Regions from separate parts of the Nocardioides sp. CCNWLW216 genome, predicted to be linked through region 2. Evidence: riboswitches for the same ligand, from Rfam matches in the RefSeq annotation. Region 2 holds a riboswitch; each other region holds the start of a gene.
The links. A riboswitch is a leader RNA that binds a small molecule or an ion and turns the genes downstream of it on or off. The one in region 2 is predicted to bind cobalamin.

Region 1 (4,400 bases), on a different contig from region 2:
CCGGCGCTCGGGGCGCCCGTGGTGGGCGCGCTCGACGGCTGCCGGGTGGGCGTCGCTGACGGCTTCTTCGTGGGCTTCTTGCTCGGCTTCGCCGACGGCTGCTTGGTCGGCTGGGCGGACGGGGTGGCCTTGGCATGCACCGGCGGTGTGGCTCCCGGCGCCCTCGCCCCGTCGACGTCGTCCCAGGCGAACGCCACGCTGCCCCCCGCCGGGATCCGGAGCGACTTCACGCCCCGGGTGGCGTAGGTCCAGCTGCCGGACGTCCCGTCCGACCACCACAGCGACCAGAAGCGGTCACCGGGCGGCATGCCCTGGCAGGGATCGTCGGCCGGCGCGCCCTTGACCCGGCAGACGGCGCCGGCGAACTCCTGCGTGTAGGTCAGCTCGTAGTCGGCCGCCGGGAACAGGTCCTTGGCCAGGCCGCTGGTCCCGACGCAGGACTGCCCGACCCCGCCTCCGAGGGAGCCGTAGTCGACGACCACGGTCACCCCCGTGCCGGTGGTGCAGGCCGCGGCCTGCGCGGTCGGGGCCGGTACGACGACCGCCGCCGCGGCCACGAGGGCCGCGGCGACGAGTCGCACAAGGTGGTGTCGCACGGTCAGCGGACGACCCGGAAGGCACCCTTGCCGGTGCGGTTGGTGAACTCGCCTCGGACGGTGACCTTGCGCTTGCCGACCTTGCCGGTCGCCTTGACCACGGTGCGGAAGACGCCATTCGCGTTCGCGGTGCCGCGCACGACGCGCTTGCCCGTGACCCGGAGCGTCACCGACTCGCGCGGGGCCAGGCCGGTGACCCGCGCCCGGACCTTCTTGCCCTTCGCGACCCGCTTCGCGACGATCACCCGGAACTTGGTGGCGCCGAGCGCCTTCACCGTGGCCGTCGCCGGGCGGCCGGCGGTGCTGAGCGTGAGGACGTGGTTGCGCGTGCCGGCCGGGATCGCGACGGCCACGGCACCCGGTCCGGAGACCTGCTTGCCGGTGCCGACGCCGGAGACACAGCCGCGCTCGCCGGCGTTCAGGCCGGAGACCTTCAGCGAGATCGTGCGACCCGCCTGGACGTAGTCGGTCGGACCCGAGAGGGCCGGCTTGCTGGTGGGCAGGTAGGCGAGCCCGGCGAGAGCCTGCGCCGTCGCGAAGACGGTCTGCTCACGGTTGTCCTCGGTGACGCCCTCGGGGAAGGTGCTCGACGTCCAGCTCACCGCGCCGGCGGCAGGCGCAGCCGCGCCGCAGGCGGGCAGCGAGACGTACTGGTGGGCGGCGACCCAGGCGGCCGCCTTCGCCGCCGGCGCGTTCGCGCCCGCGAGACCGAGCGACCAGGCGGCCAGGCCGGTGTCGTTGGCGTTGTCCTCGGACTTCAGGCACTCGTAGTTCGGCGGGCCGGCGTACTCGGTGCAGTTCTCGAAGCCGCCGGTGGCCGACTGCTTGCCTCCGAGGAACGCGACCGCCTTGTCGATCGCGGCCTGGGTCGGCGCGTCCTTGACCTCGAGCGACGCCAGGGCCGCCAGCGAGTAGTAGGTGGCGAACTGGTCGCCCTCACCGACACACGGGGTGGAGTAGCCCCAGCCGCCGTCGGCGCACTGCCCGGAGCGGAGGTACTCGGCCGACTTCGCGGCCTCGTCGCTGCCGCCCTCGACCAGCGCGAGGGTCCCGAACCACTGCTGGGCGTACTGACCGCCCAGGGCACCGGTCGTGTCGTCGGTGTTGTCCTCGACCAGGCCCAGCAGGTTGAGGTCCGTGTCGCCGGCCGACGTCGGGTCGCCGACGAGCCCGTAGAACCACGCTGCCTTGGCGATGCTGTTGTTGCCGGTCGCGTAGCTGGCGACCCGAGCGTCGACGCCGGTCTTGACGGCGGCCAGCACCTGCGGGGCAGCGCCCGAGGCCTCCAGGCCGACGCCGAAGTCGAGCGTCTGGCCGAGGCTCGGCAGCGTGCCCGCGGTCGTCTGGGTCGCGAGCCAGGTCGCGGCGGCGGTGGCCGCCGGGGTCGGCGGCGTGGTGGGCGCGGCCAGGGCCGGCGCACCGGAGACGGCGACGACAGCGGCCGACGCCAGGACGGGCGCGGCCACCAGGGCGGCGGCGCGGCGTACGAGGTGGTTCATGGGTTCCTTCCCGCTGCTCAGCGAGAAGGCCGTCGAGGCCGACCCGCTGGTTTCCTCGACAGCGAAGGGTCAGGACGCGTCACGGCAGGTGCTCCGGCTCGCCGCGGAGTACGTCGTACTCCGCGCCACACGGTTGCGGGTCAGCGCCGGGCTCGCACCGGCTTCCCCTGCTGCGGGCGTTGGTGAATGTGTCCCGGCACCATAACCCCGCTCCCGGCGCAGGACGTCATGCGGACCGAGCCCCCGAGGGCTCCCTCCGCATGACGTCCGTCACGCGGGGCTCAGGCCAGCTTCTCCAGGATCAGCTCGCGCACGCGGGCGGCGTCGGCCTGGCCGCGCATCTCCTTCATCACGGCGCCGATGAGGGCGCCAGCGGCCGCGACCTTGCCGTCGCGGATCTTGTCGGCGACGTCGGGGTTGGCGGCGATCGCGGCATCGACCGCGGCACCGAGCGCGCCGTCGTCGGAGACGACCGCGAGCCCGCGGGCCGCGACGATCTCCTCCGGCGTGCCCTCACCGGCCAGCAGGCCGTCGAACACCTGGCGGGCCAGCTTGTCGTTGATCGTGCCGGCGTCGACCAGGGCCTGGACGGCGGCCACCTGGGCCGGGCTCACGCCGAGGTCGACGACGTCGACGCCCGCGTCGTTGGCCCGGCGGGTCAGCTCGGCGATCCACCACTTGCGGGCCGCCTGGGCGGACGCACCGGCGGCGATGGTCTCCTCGATCGGGCCGAGCAGGCCCGAGGCGACCACGTCGCGCATCTCCAGGTCGGTGTAGCCCCACTCGGCCTGCAGCCGGGCCCGGCGCTCGACCGGGTTCTCGGGCAGCGTGCCGCGCAGCTCCTCGACCCACTCCCGACTCGGCGCCACCGGCACCAGGTCGGGCTCCGGGAAGTAGCGGTAGTCGTCGGCGTCGGACTTGGGACGGCCGCTCGTGGTGACGCCGGTGTCCTCGTGCCAGTGCCGGGTCTCCTGGAAGATCGCCTCGCCGCTGTCGAGGATCGCGGCGTGCCGCTGCATCTCGTAGCGGACCGCGCGCTCCACCGAGCGGAAGGAGTTGACGTTCTTGGTCTCGGTGCGGGTGCCGAGCGTGCCGGAGCCCTTCGGGGCGAGCGACAGGTTGACGTCGGCGCGCAGGTTGCCCTGGTCCATCCGGGCCTCGGAGACGCCGAGCGCGACGATCAGGTCACGCAGCTGGCTCACGTAGGCCCGGGCCACCGCCGGCGCCTTGGCCCCGGCGCCGCGGATCGGCTTGGTGACGATCTCGATCAGGGGGATGCCGGCGCGGTTGTAGTCGACCAGCGAGTAGTCGGCGCCGTGGATGCGCCCGGTGGCGCCCCCGACGTGCAGCGACTTGCCGGTGTCCTCCTCCATGTGGGCGCGCTCGATCTCGACGCGGAAGGTCTCCCCGTCCACGTCGACGTCCATCCAGCCCTCGAAGCAGATCGGCTCGTCGTACTGGGAGGTCTGGAAGTTCTTCGGCATGTCCGGGTAGAAGTAGTTCTTCCGTGCGAACCGGCACCACTCCGCGATCTCGCAGTTGAGCGCCAGCCCGATCCGGATCGCCGACTCGACGGCCTTGCCGTTGACGACCGGCATCGCGCCGGGCAGGCCCAGGCAGGTCGGGCAGACCTGGGTGTTCGGCTCGCCGCCGAAGACCGCCGGGCAGCCGCAGAACATCTTGGTCGCGGTGTTCAGCTCGACGTGGACCTCGAGCCCGAGGGCCGGGTCGTACGACGCGAGCACGTCGTCGAAGGCGACGAGGGTGTCACTCATGCCGAATCTCCGTCCAGGGAAGGTGCCTTGTCCAGCAGCGGGGCGCCCCACTGCGCCTCGAGGGCGGCCTCGAGCGCCGCGCCGACGCGGTAGAGGCGGTCGTCGGCGAGCGCGGGGGCCAGGATCTGGAAGCCGGCCGGCAGGCCGTCCTCGTCGGCGAGCCCGCTGGGCAGCGAGATGCCGGGAACGCCCGCGAGGTTGGCGGGGATGGTCGCGAGGTCGTTGAGGTACATCGCGATCGGGTCGTCCAGCTTCTCCCCCAGCTCGAACGCCGTGGTCGGCGCGGTGGGCGAGACCAGCACGTCGACCTGCTCGAAGGCGGCCTCGAAGTCGCGCGTGATGAGCGTGCGCACCTTCTGGGCCGTGCCGTAGTAGGCGTCGTAGTAGCCGCTCGACAGGGCGTAGGTGCCCAGGATGATCCGGCGCTTCACCTCGTCGCCGAAGCCGGCGTCGCGCGAGGCCCGCATGACGTCCTCGGCGCTCGGGTTGTCGATGCCCTCGGGCAGCACCCGCAGGCCGTAGCGCATGGC
Region 2 (4,400 bases):
GCCGCCCGCAGCCCGGGTACGGCGGCGGACTCGCCGCCCCACACCTGGGACGCGCGCAGGATGGCCAGCACCAGGTTGACCCGGGCCTCGCCGTCCGGCGCCTGGCCGAGCACGTGCAGGCCGTCGCGGATCTGGGCGTCCTTGATCTCGCAGAGCCAGCCGTCGACATGCAGCAGGAAGTCGTCGAACTCGGCGTCCTCGGGGCGCTCGTCGAGCCCGAGGTCGCGGTGCATCTCGGCGGCGTGCATCAGCTGCCAGATCTCGCCGCGGACCGCCGGCAGCTTGGCCGGGTCCATGGCGGCGATGTTGGCGTGCTCGTCGAGGAGCTGCTCGAGCCGCGCGATGTCGCCGTACGACTCGGCCCGGGCCATCGGCGGGATCAGGTGGTCGACGATGGTCGCGTGGGCGCGGCGCTTGGCCTGCGCGCCCTCGCCCGGGTCGTTGACCAGGAACGGATAGATCAGCGGCAGGTTGCCGATGGCCTGGTCGGTGGCGCACTCCGCCGAGAGCGCGGCGTTCTTGCCGGGCAGCCACTCCATCGAGCCGTGCTTGCCCAGGTGGACCACCGCGTGGGCCCCGAAGGCGTGCTCCACCCAGCGGTACGCCGCCAGGTAGTGGTGACTCGGCGCCAGGTCGGGGTCGTGGTAGATCGCGACCGGGTTCTCGCCGAAGCCGCGCGGCGGCTGGATCAGCAGCACGACGTTGCCGGCCTGGATGGTCGCGAGCACGATCTCGCCGGCGTCGTTGACGAACAGCGTGCCCGGGGACTCGCCCCAGGCCTCGACCATGTCGCCCTTCAGGGCGGCGGGCAGGTCGGCGGTCCACGCGTCGTAGTCGGCCTTGGTGATCCGCACGTGGGCGTCGGTGAGCTGGGCGCTGGTCAGCCACTCCTCGTCCTGGCCGCCCGCGTCGATCAGCGCGTGGATCAGGGTGTCGCCGGCCTCGGTGTCGTCCTCCAGCTCCAGCCCGGGGACGGCCCCGACCGGACCCAGGTCGTAGCCCGCGTCGCGCATCCGGCGCAGCAGCCGGATCGTCGACACCGGGGTGTCCAGGCCGACGGCGTTGCCGACCCGCGAGTGCTTCGTCGGGTAGGCGCTCAGCATCAGCGCGACCTTGCGCTCGGCCGGCGGGACGTGGCGGAGGCGGGCGTGGTTGACCGCGATCCCGGCCACCCGCGCGCAGCGCTCGGCGTCGGCGACGTAGCGCGGCAGCCCGTCCTCGTCGACCTCCTTGAACGAGAACGGCGCGGTGATGATCCGGCCGTCGAACTCGGGGATCGCCACCTGGGTGGCCGAGTCGAGCGGCGTGACGCCGTCGTCGGAGGCCTCCCACTCGGCGCGGCTGCTGGTCAGGCACAGGCCCTGCAGGACCGGGATGTCGAGGGCGGCGATCCGCTCCACGTCCCAGGCCTCGTCGTCGCCGCCCGCGCTCGCCGTGGCGGGCTTCGAGCCGCCGGCGGCCAGCACGGTCACCACCAGCGCGTCCAGGGTGCGGAACGCGTCGTACAGCTCGTCGGGCGCGGAGCGCAGCGAGCCGGCGAAGATCGGGACGCCCACGGCCTGCCCGGTCGCGTCGACCGCGTCGGCCAGCGCCTGCACGAAGGCGGTGTTCCCGCTCGCCTCGTGCGCCCGGTAGTAGAGGATCCCGACTCGCGGGGTCTCGATACGCTCGCTGGCGCTCGCTACTCGACCAACGACGTTCGTCGGTCCTGGACCAACGACGTTCGTCGGTACTGGACCAACGACGTTCGTCGGCACTGGACCAACGACGTTCGTCGGCACTGGACCAACGACGTTCGTCGGCACTGGACCAACGACGTTCGTCGGTCGAGTAGCCCCCGAGGAACGAGGGGGCGTATCGAGACCCCTCTCGCCGTACCCCCACTCCGGCAGCGCCGCCGGCGGCTCGAACCCCTCGCCGGTGAGCAGCACGGTGTCGGAGAGGAACGCGTGCAGCTGGGCCAGGTTGGCCGGGCCGCCCTCGGCGAGGTAGCGGTGCGCCTCGGCCGCGGTGCCGATCGGGACGCTGGACAGCTCCATCAGCTCGGCGCTCGGCTGCTGCTCGCCGCCGAGGACCACCATCGGCATGCCCGTCTGGGCGATCCGCCGGAAGCCGCTGCAGAGGTCCTGCGGGGAGCCGAGGATCCGGCCGACGACCAGGTCGCAGCCCTCGATCACCTCGGCCATCGACTGGTGCCCGGGTCGCGCCGGGTTGGCCCAGACGTAGTCGGCACCGCTGGCGCGGGCGGAGAGCAGGTCGGTGTCGGACGTCGACAGCAGCGCGATGCGCACGGTGGCCTCCTCGGGGTTCTCGCCCCGGCGTAGATGGCGGAGTCCCGTGGCCAGTGTCTGGCTTCGACCCGTGCCCGGGCCTCACAGTGGCGGAACCGCCCCGGGGTCTCACCGGGTTCCTGCGCCACGAGACGTGTAGCCGGAGCCTAGTCGAGCCCGAGGTCGCCCCGGGTCAGCGGCTGCCCACCGGGCAGCCCGACCTCGACCCGGTCGCCGATCGTGACCGTGCCGTCGACGCTGACGTCGATCGGGGCGTAGCCGGTCTGCAGGCCGGACTCGCCGTCGACGTACTGCAGCTGCAGGCTGACCGTCTTCAGCGGCACCGAGAACGGCGTCGAGAACCGGTTGAACGTCGGCGCCTCCAGCACGCCGCCGGACGTGCCGAGCTGGCTGACCACGGTCCAGGTGACCTCGTGGTCGGCGTCGCCCTCCTCGCCGGTGTTCCAGACGACCCAGGGTCCGGCGACGTCGTGGAGGTGGCCGAAGTCGACGAGCCCGGGCGGTACGTCGTCGATGCCGTCGTCCCACGGGACGGTCTCTTGGCCGATCGTGTCCGCCAGCTCGCTGGTGCCGGTGATGCCGAGGTAGCCCGAGACGGCCCGCGGCTGGTGCAGCAGCGCGATCACGGCCGGGCTGTCGTCGAGGCCGTCGACGAGCTCGCGCAGCTCGACGCCGAGGTCGCGCTCCTCCAGGCCGGACTCGTTGGTCACCAGGCCGCCGAAGAGCGCCTTGAACGCCGGGTCGGCGGCGCCCGCGATGGTCAGCCCGTCGACGTCGACGGTCTCCAGGTCCGGCACCTGCACGTCGTTGTCGCGCAGCTGCTCGACGGTGGTGTCGGAGTCGTGGTCGCCCTTGACCGCCACCGTCGGGATGTCCGGGCTGGCGCCGGCCTCGCCCTTGACGAAGCCCTTCTCGGCCACGGTGCCGTTGGAGCTGATGTCGCCGGAGATGGTGCGGACCGTGAGCGCGTCCTCGCCGAGTGCCTCGGCGAGCCTCGGGTACATCGCCTTCCGCGCCCGGGTGCCGACCAGGCTGCCCTGGGGGTCGGCCTCGGCGACCACGACCTTCTCCCCGTCGCGCGGTGTCAGGTCGGCCGCGTGGAGCGGGAGCTCGGTGTCGAAGGACGCGGCGACGGCGTCGGTGTAGGCCCGCGCGTTCTCCTCGATCCGGGTCTGGTTCTTCTCGATGAACGGCTGCACCTGCTGGGCGACTTCGACAGTCTGCGGACTGCTGAACGAGACGCCGTCGACCCCCGGCATCGGGTAGGTCTCCGCCTCGTCGTCGCGCGCGGACCAGGCGTGGAAGGCCTGCAGCGCCACCACGGTCGAGATCCCGAGCCCGGTCGCCAGGACGCCCGCCGTGAGCCCGGCGCGCCAGCGCCAGGAGCCGCGCCGACGCGGGTACGGCGGCGCTCCCCCGCGGAACGCCGCGGTCAGCAGGCCGCCCACCACGACGCCGATTGCCAGCTCCAGGCGGAGCAGCCCGTCGACGACCTGGTCGCGCAGCTCCGCGCCGTACACCTCGGCGACGGCGGCGGGGTCGTCGACGAACGCGGCGTTGACGCGCAGGAACGCTGGCGAGACGTACGACGACAGCGTGCCGCCGGCCTCCGGCGGACCGGTCGAGCGGATGTCGGCCCCGAAGCCGCCGGCGCCGGTGCGCTCCCAGTAGATCTTCCCGAGGACGCCGGTGTCGACGGTCGAGCGGCCGTCGTGGGCGAGCGAGACCTCGACCGGGAAGGCGCCCAGGCTGTCCTCGAAGGAGGCGTGCTGGAGCGCCCAGACCACCGACACGGGCAGGGCGACGAGCGCCGCCGCCAGGCCGTAGGCGAGCCACGCGACCAGGACCTGGGCGACGCGGCGGGCGAGGGAGCTCATCGGCTCAAGCCTACGGGGCGGGCACACTGGGCCGGTGATGAGTGCGAGCTGGGCGAGCTGCGCGCGCGGCCACGTGCACTGGGGCCGGCGCGGCGCGGCCGGCCTGCTGCTCGCCGACCGGGGCCGGGTGCTGCTCCAACTGCGCGCCCGCTGGGCCCACCAGGGCGGCACCTGGTCGATCCCCGGAGGCGCCCGCGAGGCGGGCGAGTCTTACGCCGACGCCGCCCTGCGC
Region 3 (4,400 bases), on a different contig from region 2:
GCGGGCGACGACGTCGGCCCAGACGAGCAGGACGGCGCCCATGAGGGCGGCCACGGGGACGGCGCGGACGTGGGTCGAGCCGACGGCCCGGCGGGCCAGGTGGGGCACGACGAGGCCGACGAAGCCGATGCTCCCGGAGGCGGAGACGACGACGCCGATGCACAGGGCGACCACGACCAGCAGCAGCATCCGGAACACCTCGGGCGAGACGCCGAGGGTGTGCGCGGTCTCGTCGCCGATGGCCAACGCGTCGAGACGGCGGCCCCACGCGGTCAGCAGCGCCACGGTGCCGAGGACGACGACGGCGACCACGGCCAGGGGGGTGTTCCACTGGGCGAGCCCGAGCGAGCCGAGGAGCCAGAACATCACCGAGCGGGCGCCCTCGGCGGAGCCGGAGGCGAAGATCAGGAAGCTGGTGGCGGCGTACAGCGCATAGCCGACCGCGACCCCGGCCAGCAGCAGCCGGACCGAGGTGACCCGACCGGCGCTCCGGGCGACGAGGAACACCAGCACCGAGGCCGCGAGCGCGCCGAGGAAGGCGCTGACCTGGAGGGCGTGCTCGCCCAGCCCGGCACCGACCCCGAACAGGATCGCCGCCGCTGCCCCGCTGGAGGCGCCCGAGTTCACGCCGAGCAGGTAGGGGTCGGCGAGCAGGTTGCGAACCATCGCCTGCAGGGCCACCCCGCAGACCGCGAGGCCGGCGCCGACGAGGCACCCGAGCAGCACGCGGGGGAGCCGGACCTGCCAGACGATCGCGTCGGCCGGCCCGCTCCAGGTGCGCTCGCCCGGCCAGCCGAGCAGGTGGTGGCCGATGATCGCGGCCACCTCGCCCGGCGGGACGGTGAACGCTCCCACGCCGACGGCGACCACGACGGTGCCGAGGAGCGCGGCGACCAGCCCCGCGAGCCACCCCGTCGTACGACGCCGACGGCCGGCGAGGCCGAGCGGGTCGGCCGTCAGCACCTGGGTCACGGGTCTCCTCTGCCGCCTCTGCTGCGTTGTTGCGAACGATGTGCAGCAAGCAACCTAGTCACCCGGTATCAACCCCGGGACGCGGGGGTCGGTCCTTCACTCGCCGGTCCCTCGGCGTTCACCTGCGCGGTCGGTCCGGGTCGCCGGTCGGCGTCAGGCTCCGGTCGCCACCGGCCACCGGCCTTCGCGCTACCGAGAGGAATCCCGCGTGCACCTCGTGCTGCGCCGCGCCGCGCCCGGCGTCCCGACGGTCTCGGCGCACGCCTCCGGTGTCTCCCGCGACGGGACGACCACCGCGACCCCGGCCGGTACGACGGCCGCGGCATGAGCATCCTGGTCACGGCGGCGGCGCCGTACCTGCTCGACCTGGAGGCGCCGGGCGAGCGTCTGGTGGAGCTGGTGTCGTCGCCGGGATTCGTGCCGGCGGCGATCGCCGTCGCGTTCCTCGCCGGGGCCGCCCACGCCGTCGCCCCTGGTCACGGCAAGACACTGGCCGCCGCGTTCCTGATCGGGGGCGACGGACGCGTGCGCGACGCCGCCTGGCTCGGGGTCAGCGTGGCGGCCATGCACACGATGTCCGTGCTCGTGGTCGCCACCGCCTGGACCTTCTTCTCGCTCTCCGACCTGGTCGACCTGGAGGGCCTGACCACCGGCCTGCAGTTGGTCGCCGGCCTCGCGGCCCTGGTGCTCGGCCTGTGGCTGGTCCGGCGGCACGTGCGGGCCTGGCGAGCCGGCCACGAACCGGGACATGGCCACGGTCATGGGCACGGTCATGGCCACGGCCACGGCCACGGCCACGGCCACGGGCACTCGGTCGCGGTGTCCCGCCCGAGCCTGGTCCTGCTGGGCATGTCGGGCGGTCTGACCCCGTCGCCGGCAGCGTTCCTCGTGCTCGTCACCGGGTTCTTCACGGGCCGGTCGGGGTTCGCGCTGCTGCTGGTGCTGTGCTTCGGGCTCGGCCTGTCCAGCGTGCTGTTCGTGGTCGGCCTGCTCGCGCTGGGCGGGCGCAACGTCGTCGTCCGGGCCGCCGAGTCGCGGACCGCGCTCCGGCTCGCCACCCGGGTGGCGCCGCTGCTGGGCGCCACGGGCATCACCCTGATCGGCGGCACCATCGCGACGACCGCCGTGGTGCACCTCGCCACGCTCTGACCCGATCGGGTCGGGGGCGAGGGACCTGCGCTAGGTTTCTCGCGCCGTGGTGCACGGGAAGCCGGTCTGATGCCGGCGCGGCCCTCGCCACTGTAGCCGTCGAGCAGGACGGTCCTCGCGGCCCATCTCCGGATGGGTCGGACCACTGGGTGCGAGCCCGGGAAGGTCGACCGCCCTGTGCTGAAGCGGAAGCCAGGAGACCGGCCACGGCATGTCATGTTCCACGAGGGTTTGGAGAACATCATGCGCAGTCGACCCCTGCCGTCAGTCCTGTCCACCACCGTCCGGGCCGCCGTCCCGGTCGCCGCCCTGGCGCTCGTCCTGGCCGGCTGCGCCGGCGAGCCGGAGCCGGCGAGCGCCGACGCGGCGCCCGAGGCCGGCTTCCCGGTCGACGTGACCGCCTGCGGGCACATCAGCACCGTCGAGGCGGCGCCCGAGCGGGCCGTCACGCTCAACCAGGGCGCCACCGAGGTGATGCTGGCCCTGGGGCTCGCCGACCGGATGGCCGGTACGGCGTACCTCGACGACCCGGAGCCGGCCGCGGCCTGGGCCGAGGAGTACGCCTCGGTGCCGGTGATCGCGAAGGAGTACCCGACCCGCGAGGAGCTCCTCGCCACCCGTCCTGACTTCGTCTACGCGTCGTACACGAGCGCCTTCGACCCGGAGGTCGCCGGGCCGCAGGGCGACCTGGAGGCCGACGGCGTGGCGTCGTACCTCTCGCCGTTCGGCTGCGCCGACCAGGCCGACATCCCCGCGACGACCTTCGAGGCGGTCTGGGACGAGATCGACGCGGTCGCCACCGCGTTCGGCGTGGCCGACCGCGGCGCCGACATCCGGGCCGAGCAGAAGCGGACCCTGGCCGAGCTGGGCGACGAGGGAGCGGGCGCGGGCCTGGACGTGCTCTGGTACGACTCCGGCGACAAGACGCCGCTCGTGGGCGCGGGCTCCAGCGGCCCGCAGCTGGTGCTGGACGCCGTCGGCGCGACCAACCTCTACGCCGACGTCGAGGACGGCTGGGCCGACGGCAGCTGGGAGGAGGTCGTCGCGGCCGACCCGGACGCGATCGTGCTCGCGGACGCCTCGTGGTCGACGGCCGCCGAGAAGCGCGCGTACCTCGAGAAGGACCCGGTGCTCTCCCAGCTGACCGCCGTCCGCGAGGGCCGGTTCGCGACGGTGCCCTACTCGATGGGGACGCCCGGTGTGCGCCTCATCGACGGCGCCAGCACGCTGGCCGAGCAGCTCTCCGCGCTCCCGTGACCCTGCGGACCGGGCTCGCCCCGGTCCTCGCGGTCGCCGTGCTGCTGGTCACCATGGCCGTCGCGCTCGGCACCGGCGCCGTCGCGGTGCCGGTGCCGGACGTGCTCGACGTGGTGCTGCGACGCGTCGGCCTGGGGGACCGCGGGGTGAGCCTGCTCGACGACCAGATCGTCTGGCAGCTCCGGATGCCGCGGGTGCTGGGGATGGCGGCCGTGGGAGCGGTGCTGGGCTGCTGCGGCGCGGTGCTGCAGTCGCTGACCCGCAACGACCTGGCCGACCCCTACCTGCTGGGGCTCTCCGGCGGCGCGGCCGTCGGTGCGGTGACGGTGATCGTGCTGGGGGTGTCGGTCGCCGGGTTCGCGGGCCCCGCGGCGGTGACGCTCGCCGGCTTCGCCGGGGCGCTGGCCGCGCTGGGGCTGGTGCTGCTGCTCGCGGTCGGCCGGTCGGGCTCGCTCGCGCCCACTCGGACCGTGCTCGCGGGGGTGGCGGTCGGGCAGGCGTGCTCGGCGTACACCTCCTTGATCGTGATCGGCTCCGGCGACCACGACGCGGCCCGTCGGGTGCTGACCTGGACGCTCGGCTCGGGCGCCGGCTTCCGCTGGGGTACGGCGCTGCTGGTCGTCGGTGTCGCGGTCGTCGCGACGCTCGGCTTCTCCGCCTGCGCCGACCACCTCGACGCGTTCGCCTTCGGGGAGTCCTCGGCCCGCTCGCTGGGCATCGAGGTGACCCGCCTGCGCTGGGTCCTGCTCGGCGGTACGGCGCTCGCCACCGCGGCCGCCGTCGCGTTCGCCGGCACGATCGGCTTCGTCGGGTTGGTGGTGCCGCACCTGGTACGCGCCTTCACCGGGCCGCGGCACCGGCTGCTGCTGCCGATGTCGGCGCTGGTCGGCGCGACCCTGTTGGTCTGGGCGGACACGCTGGCCCGCTCGGTCGTCGACGGCCAGGAGATCCCGGTCGGGGTCGTGACCGCGGCGGTCGGCGTCCCGTTCTTCGCCCTGCTGCTGCGCCGGTCGGGGAGGTCG

Region 1: another riboswitch for cobalamin. It lies ahead of V7S47_RS04605 (hypothetical protein); the one in region 2 lies ahead of cobN (cobaltochelatase subunit CobN).
Region 3: another riboswitch for cobalamin. It lies ahead of V7S47_RS15855 (ABC transporter substrate-binding protein); the one in region 2 lies ahead of cobN (cobaltochelatase subunit CobN).

Annotation. Positions count from the first base shown of each region.
Region 1 is NZ_JBBBBJ010000002.1:43,657-48,056, forward strand. Features, by position in the region: gene V7S47_RS04600 (hypothetical protein) at 1-596, opposite strand, end outside; gene V7S47_RS04605 (hypothetical protein) at 599-2,095, opposite strand; cobalamin riboswitch at 2,162-2,314, opposite strand; gene gatB (Asp-tRNA(Asn)/Glu-tRNA(Gln) amidotransferase subunit GatB) at 2,377-3,870, opposite strand; gene gatA (Asp-tRNA(Asn)/Glu-tRNA(Gln) amidotransferase subunit GatA) at 3,867-4,400, opposite strand, start outside.
Region 2 is NZ_JBBBBJ010000010.1:44,476-48,875, reverse strand. Features, by position in the region: gene cobN (cobaltochelatase subunit CobN) at 1-2,291, opposite strand, end outside; cobalamin riboswitch at 2,323-2,466, opposite strand; gene V7S47_RS19940 (metallophosphoesterase family protein) at 2,438-4,168, opposite strand; gene V7S47_RS19935 (NUDIX hydrolase) at 4,206-4,400, shown strand, end outside.
Region 3 is NZ_JBBBBJ010000006.1:277,754-282,153, reverse strand. Features, by position in the region: gene V7S47_RS15865 (FecCD family ABC transporter permease) at 1-972, opposite strand, end outside; gene V7S47_RS15860 (HoxN/HupN/NixA family nickel/cobalt transporter) at 1,297-2,121, shown strand; cobalamin riboswitch at 2,152-2,344, shown strand; gene V7S47_RS15855 (ABC transporter substrate-binding protein) at 2,365-3,378, shown strand; gene V7S47_RS15850 (iron chelate uptake ABC transporter family permease subunit) at 3,432-4,400, shown strand, end outside.